Regions from separate parts of the Dryocola mayonis genome, predicted to be linked through region 2. Evidence: predicted binding sites of a transcription regulator. Region 2 holds the regulator's gene; the other holds the start of a gene.

Region 1 (4,828 bases), 1.6 Mb from region 2:
GGACAAACCGGCAGAGCAGCCAGCCGCCGCGAAGTAATCCCCCAGCGGGCACAAGAAATTGTGCCCGTTTTTTTGCCTCCCTCAAGTCAGGTCAGCCCCGCCTCTGTAAAGTGTAAAGTTATGTATTATTAACCACTTGTGGTGCCCGGATGCTTGAAAATGGCAGGCTTGCCCCTACGATGTGGGGTAACGCACAGTGCGTATTTTTAACCGAGGTAAAAAGAAAATTATGATGCGTATCGGGCTTTTCCTGCTGACCAACCTTGCGGTTATGGTCGTTTTTGGGCTTGTGCTAAGCCTGACGGGGATCCAGTCAAGCAGCGTTTCTGGTCTGATGATCATGGCGGTATTGTTTGGCTTTGGCGGTTCAATCGTTTCACTGCTGATGTCGAAATGGATGGCGTTACGTTCGGTGGGCGGGGAAGTTATTGAGCAGCCGCGCAACGAAACTGAACGCTGGCTGATGGAAACCGTCGGCCGTCAGGCGCAGCAGGCGGGTATCGCCATGCCGCAGGTGGCGGTCTACCATGCGCCGGACATCAACGCGTTCGCAACGGGCGCCCGCCGCGATGCTTCGCTGGTGGCCGTCAGCACCGGTCTGTTGCAGAACATGAGCCGTGATGAGGCTGAGGCGGTGATCGCTCACGAAATCAGCCACATCGCCAACGGCGACATGGTCACCATGACGCTGATTCAGGGGGTGGTGAACACCTTTGTTATCTTCATCTCCCGCATCATCGCGCAGGTGGCCTCAGGCTTCCTGTCCGGCAACCGTGACGAAGGCGAAAGCAGCAACGGCAACCCGCTGGTGTACTTTGCCGTGGCGACGGTACTGGAGCTGGTGTTTGGCATTCTCGCCAGCATTATCACCATGTGGTTCTCCCGTCACCGCGAATTCCACGCTGACGCGGGTTCGGCAAAACTGGTTGGCCGTGAAAAGATGATTGCGGCGCTGCAGCGCCTGAAAACCAGCTATGAGCCGCAGGAAGCCAGCAGCATGATGGCGTTTTGTATCAACGGCAGAGCGAAATCCATGAGCGAACTGTTTATGACGCACCCGCCGCTGGACAAGCGTATTGAAGCGCTGCGTAACGGCGACTACCTGAAGTAAGAAGCTAAAACGAAAAAAGCGTGCCCTTATCGGCACGCTTTTTTTATGCCTGAACGCGGGGTTGCGACATGCGTAAGCTGCTGACGATCGCCGCAAGCGTCGCAAAACTACCGGCCAGCAGGAGGGAGGCGTGGGTGCCGTGTTCGTGGAACATATTGAACATCAGGGCTACAAGGGCGGCCCCGGAGCTTTGTCCCAGAAGGCGCGCCGTACCCAGCATGCCGCTTGCTCCACCGCTACGGTGGCGCGGCGCGGCGGAGATAATCGTATGGTTGTTAGGAGACTGGAACAGCCCGAAGCCTGCGCCGCACAGGATCATGCGCCAGACGATATCGATATCGCTCGGGTCAGGCGGCAGCAGCGCCAGGGCGAACAGCCCGGCAGCCATTACCGCAAGGCCAACTCCGCCTAATAATCCCGCATGGACGCGCTCGATTAAATAGCCGGCGAGCGGCGCCATCACCATAGTCGCAAGCGGCCACGGGGTCAGCAGCAGCCCGGTATCCACCTCGCTGCGGCCAAGAACGGTCTGCAGGAAGAAGGGCAGGGAGACAAACGCCAGCATCTGCGCCGCAAACGAACAGACGGAGGTGCCCATCGAGAGTGAAAAAACAGGAATGCGCAGCAGGTCGACCGGCAAAATCGGGAACGGCAGCGCCAGCTGGCGACGGATAAAGAAATAGCCAATGACCACCAGCGCGACCAGCTCGCCGATAATCAGGGCGCCCGGCTGTCCCTGCGAGAAGCCGCTGATGGCGGAAATCAGCAGGCCAAAAGTCAGGGCGTTCAAAATGGCGCCCGGAATATCAAACCGCTGGCCCTGAGCCTTTTGCTGATTCGGCGGCAAATAACGCACGGCTAAAAGAAACGCCATAATGCCGATGGGCACGTTGATTAAGAACAGCCACTGCCAGGAGGCGACAGAGAGTATCGCTGCCGCGACGGTCGGCCCGGCGGCCGAGGAGACGGCGACGATAAAGGAGTTAATCCCCATTCCCCGCCCCAGAAAACGCTGCGGATAAATAAGCCTGATCAGCGCGGTGTTTACGCTCATTAACGCGGCGCCGCCGAAGCCCTGCAGAACGCGCGCCAGGGTGAGCATGGGCAGCGAAGGGGAAAGGGCGCAGAATAATGACGTCAGGCAAAAAAGCACCAGCCCGCACTGATAAATCCGGCGATAGCCAAAAAGATCGCCTAAAAACGACATCGACAGGAGCGAAACGATAATGGCTATCTGGTAGCTGTTTACCACCCAAATCGATTCTGCCGGGCTGGCGTTAAGATCGCGGGCGATGGTCGGGAGCGCGACGTTCGCAATGGCGCCGTCAAGCACCGCCATAGTGATGCCCAGGGCGATGGCGAAGATGGCGCCATAACGCTGGGGCGTCGGCAACCCGTCGGGGAAAGATTTATCCATAGGAGTAGTGTGACTTTATGGGTATTATTTTATGAGTCGTTATTTTAGCATTGATATTTCTGTGATATGTCGCAGATTTGTAACGAAATAGCATTGATTCATTGCGGTAGACCGGGCGTCAATTTATACTAAAAACCGGTTCTGATTTTTATAAAACACGTGCGATCGAGGTGATTAATGGCAATCGCAGATCTGGATAAACAACCTGATTCTGTCTCTTCTGTCCTGAAAGTTTTTGGCATCCTGCAGGCCCTTGGCGAAGAACGTGAAATTGGTATCACTGAACTTTCGCAACGCGTCATGATGTCAAAAAGCACCGTCTATCGCTTTTTGCAAACCATGAAGTCGCTGGGCTACGTCGCCCAGGAAGGCGAGTCCGAGAAATATTCCCTGACGCTGAAGCTGTTTGAGCTGGGCGCCCGCGCGCTGCAAAACGTCGATTTGATTCGCAGCGCGGACATCCAGATGCGCGAGCTGTCGCGCCTGACCAAAGAGACCATTCACCTGGGCGCTCTGGATGAAGATAGCATCGTCTATATCCATAAAATCGACTCCATGTATAACCTGCGTATGTACTCCCGCGTGGGGCGTCGCAATCCGTTATACAGCACCGCGATTGGTAAAGTGCTGCTGGCGTGGCGCGATCCGCAAGAGGTGAAAGAGATTCTGGCGGGCGTGGAGTATACGCGCAGCACCGAACGCACCATCACCAGCACCGAAGAGCTGCTTCCGCTGCTGGATAAGGTTCGCGAGCAGGGCTACGGAGAAGATAACGAGGAGCAGGAAGAAGGGCTGCGCTGTATCGGCGTTCCCGTATTTGACCGTTTCGGCGTCGTCATCGCCGGGTTGAGCATCTCTTTCCCAACCCTGCGATTCTCTGAAGACCGCCTGCACGAATACGTGAAGATGCTGCACAACGCCGCGCGAACTATTTCGGAACAAATGGGTTATCACGATTATCCGTTCTGATTAGACGCAAGAAAAAAACGCCGCATTTAGCGGCGTTTTTTATTGTCCGTCGTCGATGACGGTGGTGCTTTTGCGCAGAACCGGACAGTTGGTGAGGCCGATAATGCCGCTGTCGGTGTGAACGAACTGGGCGGTGACGATATTTCGGGCGGTTAAATATTTACACTGCAGGCCCCAGGCCTGCGGCATTCTCGTTGCTGCCAATCAAAACGCCATAGCCCGATAAGAGCAAACCGATCCACAAAAGAGCTATTACAATAATGGTGCGGATCACCATACGCATGGAAACCTCATTTTTTGCTGTGAATTCTGCCTCTAAGCGTAGCGGATTGTTCTGCGCAAACAATATCAAGATTCCTAAATCGTTAAATGCAGGGACGGTTAAGCCAGGTTTAATTTAGCGGTGGTAGGCTTGAGGAAGATCAGTAATGAAGTGGAGAGATGAGTGAAAAAGTACCGATGGGTGATTCTGGCGGCAATCGTTATCGCCTGCCTGCTTTTATGGACCCAGATGTTTAACGTGATGTGCGATCAGGACGTACAGTTTTTCAGCGGCATCTGCACAATCAATAAATTTATCCCCTGGTAGGGTATTTTTAGTCGATATGATGATCTCCTTGCGCCCGGGCAGGTGTAGAATACGCGTTTTGTTGAGGTGGTAAGATGAACGAACTGAACGTTGGCATTTTTAATATTGCGTCCCTGGCAGTCTCCCTGGTTGTGCTGTTGATCGGTCTGGTACTGTGGTTCTTCGTTAATCGCGCCAGCAGCCGCGCAAACGAACAAATCGCCTTGCTTGAAGAGCTGCTCGATCAGCAAAAGCGCCAGAACGCTTTGCTGCGCCGCTTATGTGAGGCAAACGAGCCGGAAGTAGAGAAAAAAGCGACGGCCGTGAAGGATGAAGACGATGTAGAAGACGATTTCGTCCGCCTGGTCGCAGAGCGGTAACTCTCTGTCGGGCGGTTCACCGCTTTTTCTTCAGGAGCCGGTATGCCCTGGAAAAATCCCTGGTTCGATCCCGAGCTGCCGCACCATCTCCCCGATGGTTTTCGCAACCTGCACTCTGTGAAACGCCAGCCGGGCGACGTTAAGCGCTGGCGTGAAGAACGAAAAGCGCAGGGGCTCCCGCACCCTCCGGCCGGCGGCTATCCGGCCTTTATCGATCGCTGGTGGCAAAAGGCCCGGCTGGCGGGCGACGATGACCGCGCCTGGTGGCTGGGGCACGCAAGCCTGCTGCTACGTCTGCAGGGGCAGTATCTGCTTACCGATCCGGTTTTCTCTCAGCGCGCCTCACCTTTTCCTTTTGCAGGCCCCCTGCGTAAAACGCCGGT
Region 2 (4,828 bases):
TGGCAAAGGGCTCCAGGGTGAAATCTATCTTCCATTCGCCTTTTAAGGAGTTGAGGTTTTTCAGGCGCAGGCTGAGGATTTTCATGCTTATTCCTCCGTATCCTGCAGGCCGGCGACGGTGCGGGCGAACAGGGTGCGCAGGCGCTGGCCGCGCTCTTCGGTTGTCTCTTCCTGCGCCAGGCGACGCTCAAACACTTCTTCCACGGTCAGCTCGCTCAGGGTTTCTTTATGGCTTTGGGCGAGGACGCGATCGCGCTGTTCCCGGCTGCGGCGCAGCAGCACCACCTCGACCGGCAGGCTTTCCGTCAGCTGCTGAATATGGCGCTGTATATCGTGCAGATATTCATCGGTGGCGATTTCGATATCCAGCCAGACTTTTGGCTCGCAAGACGCATCCCGCCACTGCTCAAGCTGCCGTTCGATTTCGCTCAGCGAGCCTTTTATGACCGCCAGCGGCTGGCTGACGGGCACGGGAAGAGCGGTCACCTCATGCAGCGTGCCTTCGGCAAATTCCACCAGGTATACGCTTTTGGCTTTGCCGGTTTCATCAAAGCTCAGGGAAATGGGCGAGCCGCTGTAGCGGATATGTTCCGTGCCGCCAATCAGCTGCGCACGGTGAATATGCCCGAGGGCGATGTAGTCGGCCGGCGGGAAATTTTGCGCCGGGAAGGCGTCCAGCGTGCCGATGTAGATATCGCGTACGGCGTCCGTTTTGGTCACGCCTACGGTGGTTAAATGGCCGGTGGCGATAATCGGCAGCTTTTGTTCGCCGCGAACGGCCAGCGCGGCGGCGTGGCACTGCTGGTAGTGTTCGGTGATGGCTTCCATTAATGAACGCTGTTTTTCATGGCCGCTAAGCCCCGCCCGGCTGCTTTGAATATCGCGCGGGCGTAAAAATGGAATCGGGCAGAGGATCGCGCCGGGGGTGCCGTCTTTTTTATTCAGCACCAGCGTTTGTTCGCTCGCATCGTGGCGAGCGCTGGCGATAACCGAGGTATTCAGGCAGGCCAGCAGCTCGCGGGACTCGTTGAGCGTGGCGACGGAGTCGTGGTTCCCGGCGAGAACGATTAGCCGGCAGCCGGTGGCTTGCAGCTGCACCACAAAACGGTTGTAAAGCTCGCGGGCGTAGCTCGGCGGCGAGCCGGTATCAAAGATATCGCCCGCAACGATTATCGCATCCACGCTATGCTCGACCGCGGCCCTGCAGCAGCCAGTCGAGAAAAGCCTGATGTTCCGGCCCGCGGCTTTTGGTGTAAAAGTTCTGACCGAGGTGCCAGTCCGATGTGTGGATAATGCGCATAATCCGTCCTGTGGCAAAAAAGCGTGTGGAGATTATAAGGGCAGTCGTCACGAAGGGCACTTCCGCGCGTCATAATTCAAGGCAATACGTCATCTGGCCGTTATTTTTTTCATAAATCTGTCATAAATCTGACGCATACTGTCGCACAAATCAGCAATGGCATTGTTTAAACAGGGCAAAACATGGCGAAGCGTATTTTAGTCGTAGAAGATGAAGCTCCAATCCGTGAGATGGTGAGCTTCGTGCTCGAACAAAACGGTTTTCAGCCAGTAGAAGCGGAAGATTATGACGCCGCCGTGAATCTTCTTATCGAACCTTTCCCCGATCTGATCCTGCTCGACTGGATGCTCCCCGGCGGCTCCGGCATTCAGTTTATTAAGCACCTCAAACGCGAGGCGCTGACCAGAGAAATTCCCGTTATGATGCTGACCGCGCGCGGCGAAGAGGAAGACCGCGTGCGCGGCCTGGAAGTGGGCGCGGATGATTATATCACCAAGCCGTTTTCGCCTAAGGAGCTGGTGGCGCGCATCAAGGCCGTCATGCGCCGTATTTCGCCAATGGCGGTGGAAGAGGTTATTGAAATGCAGGGGCTAAGCCTCGACCCGTCGTCGCACCGCGTGATGACCGGTGAAAATCCTCTTGATATGGGCCCGACGGAGTTTAAGCTTTTACACTTCTTTATGACGCATCCGGAACGGGTTTACAGCCGCGAACAGCTGCTCAATCACGTTTGGGGCACCAACGTGTACGTTGAGGATCGCACGGTGGATGTGCATATCCGACGTTTGCGCAAGGCGCTGGAACTAAGCGGCCATGACCGCATGGTGCAAACGGTACGCGGCACGGGCTATCGCTTCTCGACCCGTTTTTAGTTTCCTTACAGGAGTGTGACGCGTGCTCGAACGCTTGTCATGGAAAAGGCTGGTACTGGAGCTGATGCTCTGCTGTTTACCGGCGGTCATCCTCGGGCTGATTTTTGGCCACCTTCCCTGGTTTTTACTGGCGGCGGTTACCGCTTTGCTGGCCTGGCATTTCTGGAATTTACTGCGCCTTTCCTGGTGGCTGTGGGTCGACCGCAGCATGACGCCGCCGCCGGGGCGGGGCAGCTGGGAACCTTTGCTCTACGGCCTGCATCAGATGCAGCTGCGCAACAAGAAACGGCGTAAGGAGCTGGGAAATCTGATTAAGCGCTTTCGCAGCGGGGCCGAATCGCTGCCGGACGCGGTGGTGCTGACCACGGAAGAAGGAACGATTTTCTGGTGCAACGGCCTGGCGCAGCAGCTGCTCGGGCCTGCGCTGGCCGGACGATAACGGCCAGAATATCCTTAACTTATTGCGCTATCCGGAATTTACCCGCTACTTAACCGATAAAGAATTTACCCGTCCGCTGACCCTGGTGCTGAACAACGGGCGCCACCTGGAGTTTCGCGTGATGTCCTACAGCGAAGAGCAGTGGCTGCTGGTGGCGCGCGACGTGACGCAGATGCACCAGTTGGAAGGCGCAAGGCGCAACTTTTTTGCCAACGTCAGCCATGAGCTGCGCACGCCGCTAACGGTGCTGCAGGGCTACCTGGAGATGATGCAGGACCAGAGCCTGGAAGGGCCGCTGCGGGATAAAGCGCTGGGAACCATGCGCGAGCAGACGTCGCGTATGGAGGGGCTGGTGAAGCAGCTGCTGACGCTATCGCGCATTGAGGCGGCGCCGGCGATGGCGCTGAACGAAAAGATCGACGTGCCGCTGATGCTGCGCGTGGTGGAGCGCGAGGCGCAGACGCTAAGCCAGCAAAAGCAGACGCTGCGGTTTGAGGTCGACCCGGAGCTGAAGGTCTTCGGCAACGAGGAGCAGCTGCGCAGCGCAATTTCGAACCTCGTTTACAACGCCGTGAATCATACACCTGAAGGCACGCATATTACCGTCAGCTGGCAAAAGGCGCCGCAGGGGGCGAAATTCAGCGTGGCGGATAACGGGCCGGGCATCTCGGCGGAGCATATTCCGCGGCTGACGGAGCGTTTCTACCGCGTGGATAAAGCGCGCTCCAGGCAAACGGGCGGCAGCGGGCTGGGGCTTGCAATCGTCAAGCACGCCCTGAGCCACCACGAGGCGCGGCTGGAGATCGAAAGCCGGCCGGGCAAGGGCACCACTTTTTCTTTTGTGCTGCCCGAGCGGCTGATCGTCAGCGAAAAGGCAACGGCTCTGTAACGCAACGGGCGGGTAGCGCTGTGCTTACCCGTCCGGCTTTTGAGTATTTTTTAATCAAATCTGTCAATTTCTCTTTCCAGTCGCCGGTAATTGTGCGTTTTTTGCCCGCCTGTTAACCAAATTTCGTCAGCTGTTGCTAAAATGACCGCATGATGCACCATAATAATTTCCGATAATTGAATTTATCCACTGCATTTGTGGTTAATTTAAGGATATCAATCTGGTTTCCCGATCCCTTCTTGTCTTCAAACGCTATAAGCGTTTTAATTGCGCCCCTGGTGTTACCAGACCGACTGAATTTGCGTGGTAATTCGACCAACTATTCTTCGCCGCCGATCGGGATCAGTATTTTCCGCTGTCGATAACTGGATACGCCACTTTTTTGCCATGCTGTACGGCAGAGAAATTTGAAAAAACTCAACACCACACATCCACAGGCTGCAATTATTTTATGACCCATCATTTAAAATCTCGCGACATCATCGCTTTGGGCTTCATGACCTTTGCGTTATTTGTCGGCGCGGGCAATATCATTTTCCCTCCGATGGTTGGCTTACAGGCCGGCGAACACGTCTGGATGGCCTCGCTTGGCTTCCTGGTGACCGCCGTGGGTCTGCCGGTTCTGACCATTGTCGCCATTGCCCGCGTGGGCGGCGGTATTGACAGCCTGAGCTCGCCGATTGGCCGTCGCGCAGGCGTGCTGCTGGCCACCATTTGCTATCTGGCCGTCGGCCCGCTGTTCGCCACGCCGCGCACCGCGACCGTTTCTTTTGAGGTGGGCATCGCGCCCCTGACGGGAACGGGCGAACTGCCGCTGTTTATCTACAGCCTTATCTATTTCGCCATGGTTATCGGCATCTCCCTGTATCCGGGCAAGCTGCTTGATACCGTCGGGCACGTGCTGGCGCCGGTGAAAATCGTCGCGCTTCTGGTGCTGGCCGCCGGCGCCGTGCTGTGGCCTGCGGGCGGCATCAGCACCGCCACCGAAGCCTATCAGAATGCCGCGTTTTCCAACGGCTTCGTGAACGGTTACCTGACGATGGATACCCTGGCTTCGCTGGTGTTCGGCATAGTTATCGTCAACGCGGCCCGCTCGCGCGGCGTCACCGAGTCCCGCCTGCTGACGCGCTACACCATCTGGGCCGGCCTGATTGCCGGCGTTGGCCTGACGCTTATCTATCTGGCGCTGTTCCGCCTGGGTTCCGACAGCGCCACGCTCGTTGCCGATCAGAACGCCAACGGCGCCGCGATCCTGCATGCCTACGTGGCCCATACCTTCGGCGGCGCGGGCAGCTTCTTCCTGGCCGCGCTGATTTTCCTCGCCTGCA

What was found. Region 2 encodes PhoB, which activates phosphate uptake and scavenging genes when phosphate is short. Its sites were predicted from a motif close to CTGTCATAAAACTGNCNNAT; they were not measured.
Region 1: kdgR (DNA-binding transcriptional regulator KdgR) is a predicted target of PhoB. The motif match lies at 2,595-2,614, and genes of this name have one in related genera.

The regions. Positions count from the first base shown of each region.
Region 1 covers NZ_CP150452.1:2,503,072-2,507,899, reverse strand. Annotated here, with positions in the region: gene prc (carboxy terminal-processing peptidase) at 1-37, shown strand, start outside; gene htpX (protease HtpX) at 230-1,111, shown strand; gene WLO32_RS12125 (MFS transporter) at 1,155-2,528, opposite strand; gene kdgR (DNA-binding transcriptional regulator KdgR) at 2,706-3,497, shown strand; partial or broken gene WLO32_RS12115 (YobH family protein) at 3,537-3,780, opposite strand; gene mgrB (PhoP/PhoQ regulator MgrB) at 3,943-4,086, shown strand; gene WLO32_RS12105 (YebO family protein) at 4,161-4,445, shown strand; gene WLO32_RS12100 (MBL fold metallo-hydrolase) at 4,488-4,828, shown strand, end outside.
Region 2 covers NZ_CP150452.1:945,935-950,762, forward strand. Annotated here, with positions in the region: partial or broken gene sbcC (exonuclease subunit SbcC) at 1-85, opposite strand, end outside; partial or broken gene sbcD (exonuclease subunit SbcD) at 88-1,300, opposite strand; gene phoB (phosphate response regulator transcription factor PhoB) at 1,483-2,172, shown strand; partial or broken gene phoR (phosphate regulon sensor histidine kinase PhoR) at 2,195-3,500, shown strand; gene brnQ (branched-chain amino acid transporter carrier protein BrnQ) at 3,952-4,828, shown strand, end outside.